One region of the Pseudomonas sp. H3_A02 genome, then DNA from elsewhere that is predicted to be linked to it. Evidence: predicted binding sites of a transcription regulator. Region 1 holds the regulator's gene; the other holds the start of a gene.
The links. Region 1 encodes sigma-54, which starts transcription at its own class of promoters, with help from an activator protein. Its sites were predicted from a motif close to ANTGGCATNNANNTTGCTNT; they were not measured.

Region 1 (4,210 bases):
AGCCCGGACTGCTCACGCAATTCCGGTTTCCAATACGGGTTGGGCAGGCAACGCACATCGAACACCAGGTCGGCGTCTACCGGCATGCCACGCTTGAAGCCGAACGATTCCACCAGGAACGCCGTGCCCGGCTCCGGTTGGTTCAGCAGGCGCAGCTTGATCGTGTCACGCAACTGGTACAGGTTCAGGTGCGTGGTGTTGACCTTCAGGTCCGCCAGGTCGGCGATCGGCCCCAACAGCTGACTTTCATCCTCGATGGCTTCGGCCAGGGAGCGGTTGGCGTTGCTCAGGGGGTGACGCCGACGGGTTTCGGAAAAACGCTTGAGCAGCGTCTCCTCATCGGCATCCAGGTACAGCACGTCGCACTGGATATGCCGGCTGCGCACTTCTTCGAGCAGTTCAGGAAAACGCGACAGGTGGCTCGGCAGGTTGCGCGCATCGATGGACACCGCCACCAGCGGCTGCGCCAGCTCGGTGTGGATCAGGGCGCGTTCGGCCAGTTCCGGCAGCAGGCCGGCGGGCAGGTTGTCGATGCAATAGTAGCCGCTGTCCTCAAGCACGTTGAGGGCCGTGCTTTTACCGGAGCCGGAGCGGCCACTGACGATGATCATGCGCATGTTTAATGACCGTTCTGCTCGTCCAGGACCACCTGGTACAAAGCTTCGTTACTCGGCGCGCTGCGCAGTTTTTCGCGCACTTCCTTGCGGTCCAGCATGCTGGCTATCTGGCGCAGCAGCTCAAGATGCGCATCGGTCGCCGCTTCCGGAACCAGCAATACAAACAGCAGGTCGACCGGAGCGCCGTCGATGGCGTCGAAATCTATGGGGGTATCAAGGTGCAACAACGCGCTGATCGGCGCGGCACAACCCTTGAGACGGCAGTGAGGAATGGCGATGCCGTTGCCAAAACCGGTGGAACCGAGTTTTTCACGGGCAACCAGGGCCTCGAAGACGTCTTGCATTCCCAGATCCGGCACCTCGCGGTGGATCAGGTTGGCAATTTGTTCGAGGGCTTTCTTTTTACTGCCGCCCGGCGCGTTCACTTGGGAACGGCCGGGGGTCAGGATGGTTTCTAGTCGGATCATGGATTGGGGGGGTTAACGACCGGTCGCGCCCTGGAGGAGGCTCTGGGTCTTTTCCTTATGCTTTTTGAGTTGGCGATCCAGCTTGTCGGTCAGCAGGTCAATCGCGGCATACATGTCTGTGTGCTCTGCGTTGGCAACCACTTCTCCGCCGGGGATATGCAGCGTGGCTTCGATTTTCTGCAGCAGCTTCTCGACGTTCATCGTGACTTGCACGTTGGTGATCTTGTCGAAATGCCTCTCCAATCGGTCGAGTTTTTCGCCGATGTAGGTGCGCAGGGGTTCGGTCACTTCCAGTTGGTGTCCACTGATGTTGACTTGCATACAGCTTCTCCTTCGTTGCCAGTGCATAAAGCGGCAGGCAGAAATGCCTGCCACTGGAACGCTGTGGCGTGGCCTGTTACATCAGCCGCTTGCGTTCGCTCGAAGGCGCGATCCCGAGGGATTCGCGGTACTTGGCGACGGTACGGCGGGCCACCTGAATGCCTTGTGCCTCCAGTAAACCAGCGATCTTGCTGTCACTCAACGGCTTTTTCTGATTTTCCGCGGCCACCAGTTTTTTGATGATCGCGCGGATGGCCGTGGACGAGCATTCGCCGCCTTCGGAGGTGCTGACATGGCTGGAGAAAAAGTATTTCAATTCATAGATGCCCCGGGGGGTATGCATGAATTTCTGGGTGGTCACCCGGGAAATCGTCGATTCGTGCATGCCCACCGCTTCGGCAATGTCATGCAGGACCAATGGTTTCATCGCTTCATCGCCGTACTCCAGGAAGCCTCGCTGGTGCTCGACGATCTGGGTGGCTACTTTCATCAGGGTTTCGTTGCGGCTTTGCAGGCTCTTGATGAACCAGCGGGCTTCCTGCAACTGGTTGCGCATGAAGGTGTTATCGGCGCTGGTGTCGGCGCGCTTGACGAAACCGGCGTACTGGGCATTGACCCGCAGCTTGGGCACCGACTCCTGGTTGAGCTCCACCAGCCAGCGATCGTTGTGCTTGCGCACGATCACGTCGGGGACCACGTACTCAGGCTCGGTGGATTCGATCTGCGAGCCGGGGCGGGGGTTGAGGCTCTGCACCAGCTCGATGACCTGGCGCAGTTCATCTTCCTTGAGCTTCATGCGACGCATCAATTGGCTGTAGTCGCGACCGCCCAGCAGGTCGATGTAATCGGTGACCAGTCGCTTGGCTTCGGCCAGCCATGGCGTCTTGGCGGATAACTGGCGCAATTGCAGCAACAGGCACTCGCCCAGGTTGCGGGCGCCGATGCCGGCCGGTTCGAATTGCTGGATGCGATGGAGAACGGCTTCGATCTCGTCCAGCTCGATGTCGAGCTCGGGGTCGAAGGCTTCGAGGATTTCTTCGAGGGTCTCGTCCAGGTAGCCCTGGTTGTTGATGCAATCGATCAGCGTCACGGCGATCAGGCGATCGGTGTCGGACATCGGCGCCAGGTTCAGTTGCCACAACAGGTGGCTTTGCAGGCTCTCACCGGCAGAGGTGCGGGTGGTGAAGTCCCACTCGTCGTCATCGCTGCTGGGCAGGTTGCTGGCGCTGGTCTGGTAGACATCTTCCCAGGCCGTGTCCACGGGCAGCTCGTTGGGAATGCGTTCGTTCCATTCGCCATCCTCGAGGTTGTCCACCGTCGGGGCGGCTTCCTGGTAGGACGGTTCCGGGATCTCGGTGTTGGGCTTCTGCTCGACGTTGTCGGCCAGCGGGTCTGTGTTATCGAAGTCGTCGCCTTCTTCCTGGCGTTCGAGCATCGGATTGGACTCCAGGGCCTCCTGGATTTCCTGTTGCAGGTCCAGGGTCGACAATTGGAGCAGGCGGATGGCCTGTTGCAGCTGCGGTGTCATCGTCAGCTGCTGGCCCATTCTCAAGACTAGCGATGGTTTCATGGCAGGGGCTTAACACCTTATTCGCCGGCGCACATGCGCCATCCACTACAGGGCGCCGGAGCGCCAAACTTAAGCAAATTATATGCCTGAAACTGAAGTGTTTGCCTAGAGCGTCGCCATAATAAAATTAAACGACGCCCGGGCAATTCGCCAGACACGTGTGCTTACAGGCGGAACTCATGGCCCAGGTACACTTCCTTGACCAGGTCATTGGCCAGGATCGCGGCGGAGTCACCTTCGGCGATCAATTGGCCGTCATTGACAATGTAGGCGGTTTCGCAGATGTCCAGGGTCTCGCGCACGTTGTGGTCGGTGATCAGCACACCGATACCCTTGGCCTTGAGGTGATGGATGATCTGCTTGATGTCGCCCACCGAAATCGGGTCCACGCCGGCGAACGGTTCGTCGAGCAGGATGAACTTCGGTGCGGTGGCCAGGGCGCGGGCGATTTCCACACGACGCCGTTCACCACCCGACAGGCTCATGCCCAGGTTGTCGCGAATGTGGCTGATGTGGAATTCCTGCAGCAGGCTTTCCAGTTCCTGGCGACGGCCGGCCTTGTCGAGTTCCTTGCGGGTCTCGAGGATCGCCATGATGTTGTCGGCTACCGACAGTTTGCGGAAGATCGACGCTTCTTGCGGCAAATAGCCGATACCTGCCTTCGCCCGGCCGTGCATCGGCTGGTGGCTGACATCCAGGTCGTCGATCAACACGCGCCCCTGATCGGCCTGGACCAGGCCGACGATCATGTAGAAGCAAGTGGTCTTGCCCGCGCCGTTAGGACCGAGCAGACCAACGATCTGGCCGCTGTCGATGGACAGGCTGACATCACGCACGACTTGACGGCTCTTGTAGCTCTTGGCCAAGTGCTGAGCTTTCAGAGTTGCCATTACTGGGCCTTCTGCTCGTCGGTTTTCTTTTTCGGCTGGATCACCATGTCGATGCGCGGACGCGACTCGGTCACCTTGCTACCGGTGGCGCGACCGGCACTGGCCAGCTTCTTGACCGTGTCGTAGACGATTTTCTCGCCCTGGGTAACGTTGTTGTCCTTGTCGACGACCTTGGCGCGGTCGATCAGGACCACGCGATCCTGGGAGGCGTGGTACTGGATGGTCACCCCGTAGCCCTGGACGGGCTTAGTGTCGCCCACGGTTTGCATCTGCTCGAAATAGGCCAGGTTGCCCACCGAAGTCACCACATCGATATCGCCAGCTGGGGTGCGGGTGATGGTCACG
Region 2 (4,210 bases), 1.3 Mb from region 1:
TTGAGCTTGGACCCATACAGAGAAATTGGTGAAAATTTCTTTCATGACTTCATGCCGCGCGGGAGTCTCTTGAACTGGATTGACTATACGTTTGGCGAAGTCAATTCATTCAAGGATCGAACGGCTGGGTCTTGGTGGAATATGACGCGGTTGGCTGAAGATGTTTTCCCGAATGCCCAGGTTGTTGATGACGTGGCATGTTACAGACCGCTGCGCAATAGGGTGCACTTAACTCGCTTCCCCATCGATAATCACGGTAAGTGGCCACAAAAACATGGAGAGTTTGCAGACTACAAGTTCTGGCGGGAGAGCTACTGGATGGCTGAGTCTGCGGTGAAACTGGACAGGCCATAAAGGTTCACGGTAGCCAATGTGAAGAGCGCGGAGCGTTAAGGCATTCCGCGCTTACCCTGTGCAACTCCCTTGGCATTCTGCTGACAGTGTCTTCAGGTTGTGGACCTTTCCGCTTTCTTCACTATCACGGGGGCTCTACAAAAAGCTCCGTCGGCGGGCAAATTGTCCGGGACCGGCCCTCTGCTAGACTCGATTTTGCCCAGTCGGCACTTGGCGGTATCAACGGCACAGGGAGGAAGTGGCCATGAACGATCTGCTGGCTTTGTTAACCGACAAGCGCTTCATGCCCCACGGACATTGCTATATGTGGCGTCCGGATCTGCTGTGGACCAATGTGATCGCCGATGGCTTGATCACCCTGTCCTACGTCACCATCCCCTTCACCCTTCTGTACTTTATCCACAAGCGCAAGGATGTGCCGTTCGATTGGATGCTGGCGGCCTTCGGCGTGTTTATCCTGGCCTGCGGGACCAGCCACGTGATGGAAATCCTGACCATTTGGCAGCCTTATTACTGGTTGTCGGCATTGGTCAAGGTGATCACCGCGATTGCCTCGGTGATTACCGCCATCCTGCTGGTCCGGCTGGTGCCGGCGGCCCTGAAGATTCCCAGCCCGCGGCAATTGGCCAAGGTCAACGACGAGTTGCGCGAGGCGCAGGCCGAGCTGGTGACTACTGCGCGCCGGGCCGGCATGGCGGAGATCGCCACCAATGTATTGCACAACGTGGGCAATGTGCTCAATAGCGTCAACGTGTCAGCCCAAGTCCTCTACGAGAAGGTGCACACCTCCAAGGGACCGGGGGTGGCGAAGGTCGTCCAGTTGATGAAGGAACATCCCGATGACCTCGGCGACTTCATCAGCAGCGACCCGAAAGGGCGCGCGCTACCGGACTATCTCGACAAGCTGGCCGACGCGCTGGCAATCGAGCAGCAGGTCATGATCGCCGAATTGGCGCAGTTGACCCGCCGGATCGACCACATCAAGGAAATCGTCGCCACCCAGCAATCCTATGCCGGCAATGCCAGCGTCCTGGAGCCGGGCTCGTTGCGAGAGCTGCTTGAGGATGTCGTGCGCATTTGCGATGTGTCTCTGGCCCGCCACCACATCACCCTGATCAAGGAATTCAGCGATATCCCGCAAATGCCACTGGATAAGCACCGAGTGCTGCAGATCCTGGTCAATCTGATCAACAACGCCAAGCAGGCGCTGGACGCAGGCGTGAACCGTCCGCCGCAGATCATCCTGCGCCTGGAGCTCGTTGACGATGAGCGTGTGCGGGTCGAGGTCGAGGACAATGGCGAGGGGATTTCCCAGGACAATCTTGCGCGGGTGTTCGAGCACGGCTTCACCACGCGTGTCGGCGGCCACGGCTTTGGTTTGCATAGCTGCATTCTGGCGGCGCACGAGATGGGCGGCGACCTGACCGTGCAGAGCGCCGGACCGGGCCGCGGCGCGCTGTTTAGCCTGGAGCTGCCGCTGGCGCTCACACCGGACCAGGCTCAGCGGGCGGCGAATGCTTGAGTGACCTGTCAGAGCCTGTAACGTGAGCCGGGGGGTTAATCCTGTACCGGAGCCAATCGTGCTTCCAGCTCGGCGACCTTGGCCTCCAGGCTTTCGAGCCGTGCCCGGGTCCGGGCCAGCACGACCATCTGGCTGTCGAATTCCTCCCGGCTGACCAAGTCCAGCTTGCTGAAGCCGCTTTGCAGCAAGGCCTTGAACTGGCTTTCGATTTCGCTTTTGGGCAGCGACGTGTCGCCACTCAAAATACGGGAGGCGTGGCCGCTCAGGGCGTCGAGAAGGTCTTTGGGCGCAAGCATGTGCAGGTGTCCTGGAAACGATGGCGGGCAGTGTACCACGCAGTGTCTATAGTCAATTGGCGAGCCAGGGATGCACGCTTTTCGCGCATGGGGTCGGGCGGCGCTGCACTGTTGTTGTGCGTATCGCTGCGGTTCGTGGTGCGGTACACGTCGAACAGGTGCCCAAGGGGCTGAAATCAGAGGGTTTGGGTGCAGATGGCAAGGTTTCTGCTTAGAGGCTGATGACCCATGCACTGATGCAGTCGCTGTGACGAATGCAGTGCAGCAGGCGGAACGGGGAGTTTCGTCAGGATCGGTTAACTGGCACCTGTCGGGCAACTTGGGCCGACGACGCGTTACAAAGCCAGGCACTGCGCTTAGACTTGAGTCGGGTTTGTTTTCCTGGGGCAAGTCCACCAATTCGGGAGAAAGTTTCATGAAGCTAGTCACTGCCATCATCAAGCCGTTCAAGTTGGACGACGTGCGCGAGTCGTTGTCCGAGATCGGCGTGCAGGGCATTACCGTTACTGAGGTCAAAGGCTTCGGTCGGCAGAAGGGTCACACCGAGCTGTATCGCGGCGCGGAATACGTGGTCGATTTCCTGCCCAAGGTGAAGATCGATGTCGCTATTGACGACAAGGACCTTGACCGGGTGATCGAGGCAATCACCAAGGCCGCCAACACCGGCAAGATCGGTGACGGGAAGATCTTTGTGGTCAATCTGGAACAGGCTATCCGCATCCGTACCGGCGAAACCGATACCGACGCTATCTAAGCCGCCAAACCCAACGCCCCAGGAGAAAACAATATGACTCTGCGTAAATTCGCAGGGCTAGGAGCCCTGTTGTCCTTCGCAATGCCTGGCCTGGCCATGGCAGAAGAAGCGGCAGCCCCTGTCCTGAACTCCGGCGACACCGCCTGGATGCTCACGGCCACGATTCTTGTACTGTTCATGACCATTCCCGGCCTGGCACTGTTCTACGGTGGCATGGTCCGCTCGAAAAACCTTCTTTCCGTGATGATGCAGTGCTTTGCCATTACCGGTCTGATCAGCGTTCTGTGGGTCATATATGGCTACAGCATCGCGTTCGACACCACCGGCATGGAGCAGGGTGTCGTCAACTTCAATTCCTTCGTTGGCGGTTTCGGCAAAGCGTTCCTGGCGGGTGTGACGCCAGCCAGCCTGACCGGCCCGGCGGCGCTGTTCCCTGAAGCGGTGTTCATCACCTTCCAGATGACGTTCGCCATCATCACCCCGGCCCTGATCGTCGGTGCATTTGCCGAGCGGATGAAGTTCTCCGCCATGCTGATCTTCATGGGCGTGTGGTTCACCCTGGTGTATGCACCGATTGCGCACATGGTCTGGTCCGGCAACGGCGGCCTGATGTGGGACTGGGGCGTGCTGGACTTCGCCGGCGGCACCGTGGTGCACATCAACGCCGGTATCGCCGGCCTGGTGGCGTGCCTGGTACTGGGCAAGCGCAAAGGCTTCCCGACCACGCCAATGGCGCCGCATAACCTGGGTTACACCCTGATGGGTGCGGCCATGCTGTGGGTCGGCTGGTTCGGTTTCAACGCCGGTTCCGCTGTCGCTGCCAATGGCACTGCCGGCATGGCGATGCTGGTGACCCAGATCGCGACCGCTGCGGCGGCGCTGGGCTGGATGTTTGCCGAGTGGATCACCCACGGCAAGCCAAGCGCGCTGGGCATTGCTTCGGGCGTGGTGGCCGGCCTGGTTGCAATCACCCCGGCTGCCGGCACCGTGGGCCCGATGGGCGCCCTGGTCATCGGCCTGGCGGCGGGCGTGGTGTGCTTCTTCTGCGCCACCAGCCTCAAGCGCAAGCTCGGTTATGACGATTCCCTGGACGCCTTCGGCGTGCACGGCATCGGCGGTATCCTCGGCGCGATCCTGACCGGTGTGTTCGCAGCGCCCGCCCTGGGTGGCTTCGGCACCGTGACCGATATCGGCGCGCAAGTGTGGATTCAATTCAAAGGCGTGGGTTTCACGGTGGTCTACACCGGGATCGTCACCTTCATCATCCTCAAGGTCCTGGACGCC

Region 2: glnK (P-II family nitrogen regulator) is a predicted target of sigma-54. The motif match lies at 2,367-2,386, and genes of this name have one in related genera.

What each region holds. Positions count from the first base shown of each region.
Region 1 covers NZ_CP162807.1:128,901-133,110, reverse strand. Annotated here, with positions in the region: gene rapZ (RNase adapter RapZ) at 1-617, opposite strand, end outside; gene ptsN (PTS IIA-like nitrogen regulatory protein PtsN) at 620-1,084, opposite strand; gene hpf (ribosome hibernation-promoting factor, HPF/YfiA family) at 1,097-1,405, opposite strand; gene AB4N80_RS00605 (RNA polymerase factor sigma-54) at 1,482-2,975, opposite strand; gene lptB (LPS export ABC transporter ATP-binding protein) at 3,140-3,865, opposite strand; gene lptA (lipopolysaccharide transport periplasmic protein LptA) at 3,865-4,210, opposite strand, start outside.
Region 2 covers NZ_CP162807.1:1,468,985-1,473,194, forward strand. Annotated here, with positions in the region: gene AB4N80_RS06200 (hypothetical protein) at 1-354, shown strand, start outside; gene AB4N80_RS06205 (sensor histidine kinase) at 599-1,876, shown strand; gene AB4N80_RS06210 (accessory factor UbiK family protein) at 1,912-2,172, opposite strand; gene glnK (P-II family nitrogen regulator) at 2,588-2,926, shown strand; gene AB4N80_RS06220 (ammonium transporter) at 2,960-4,210, shown strand, end outside.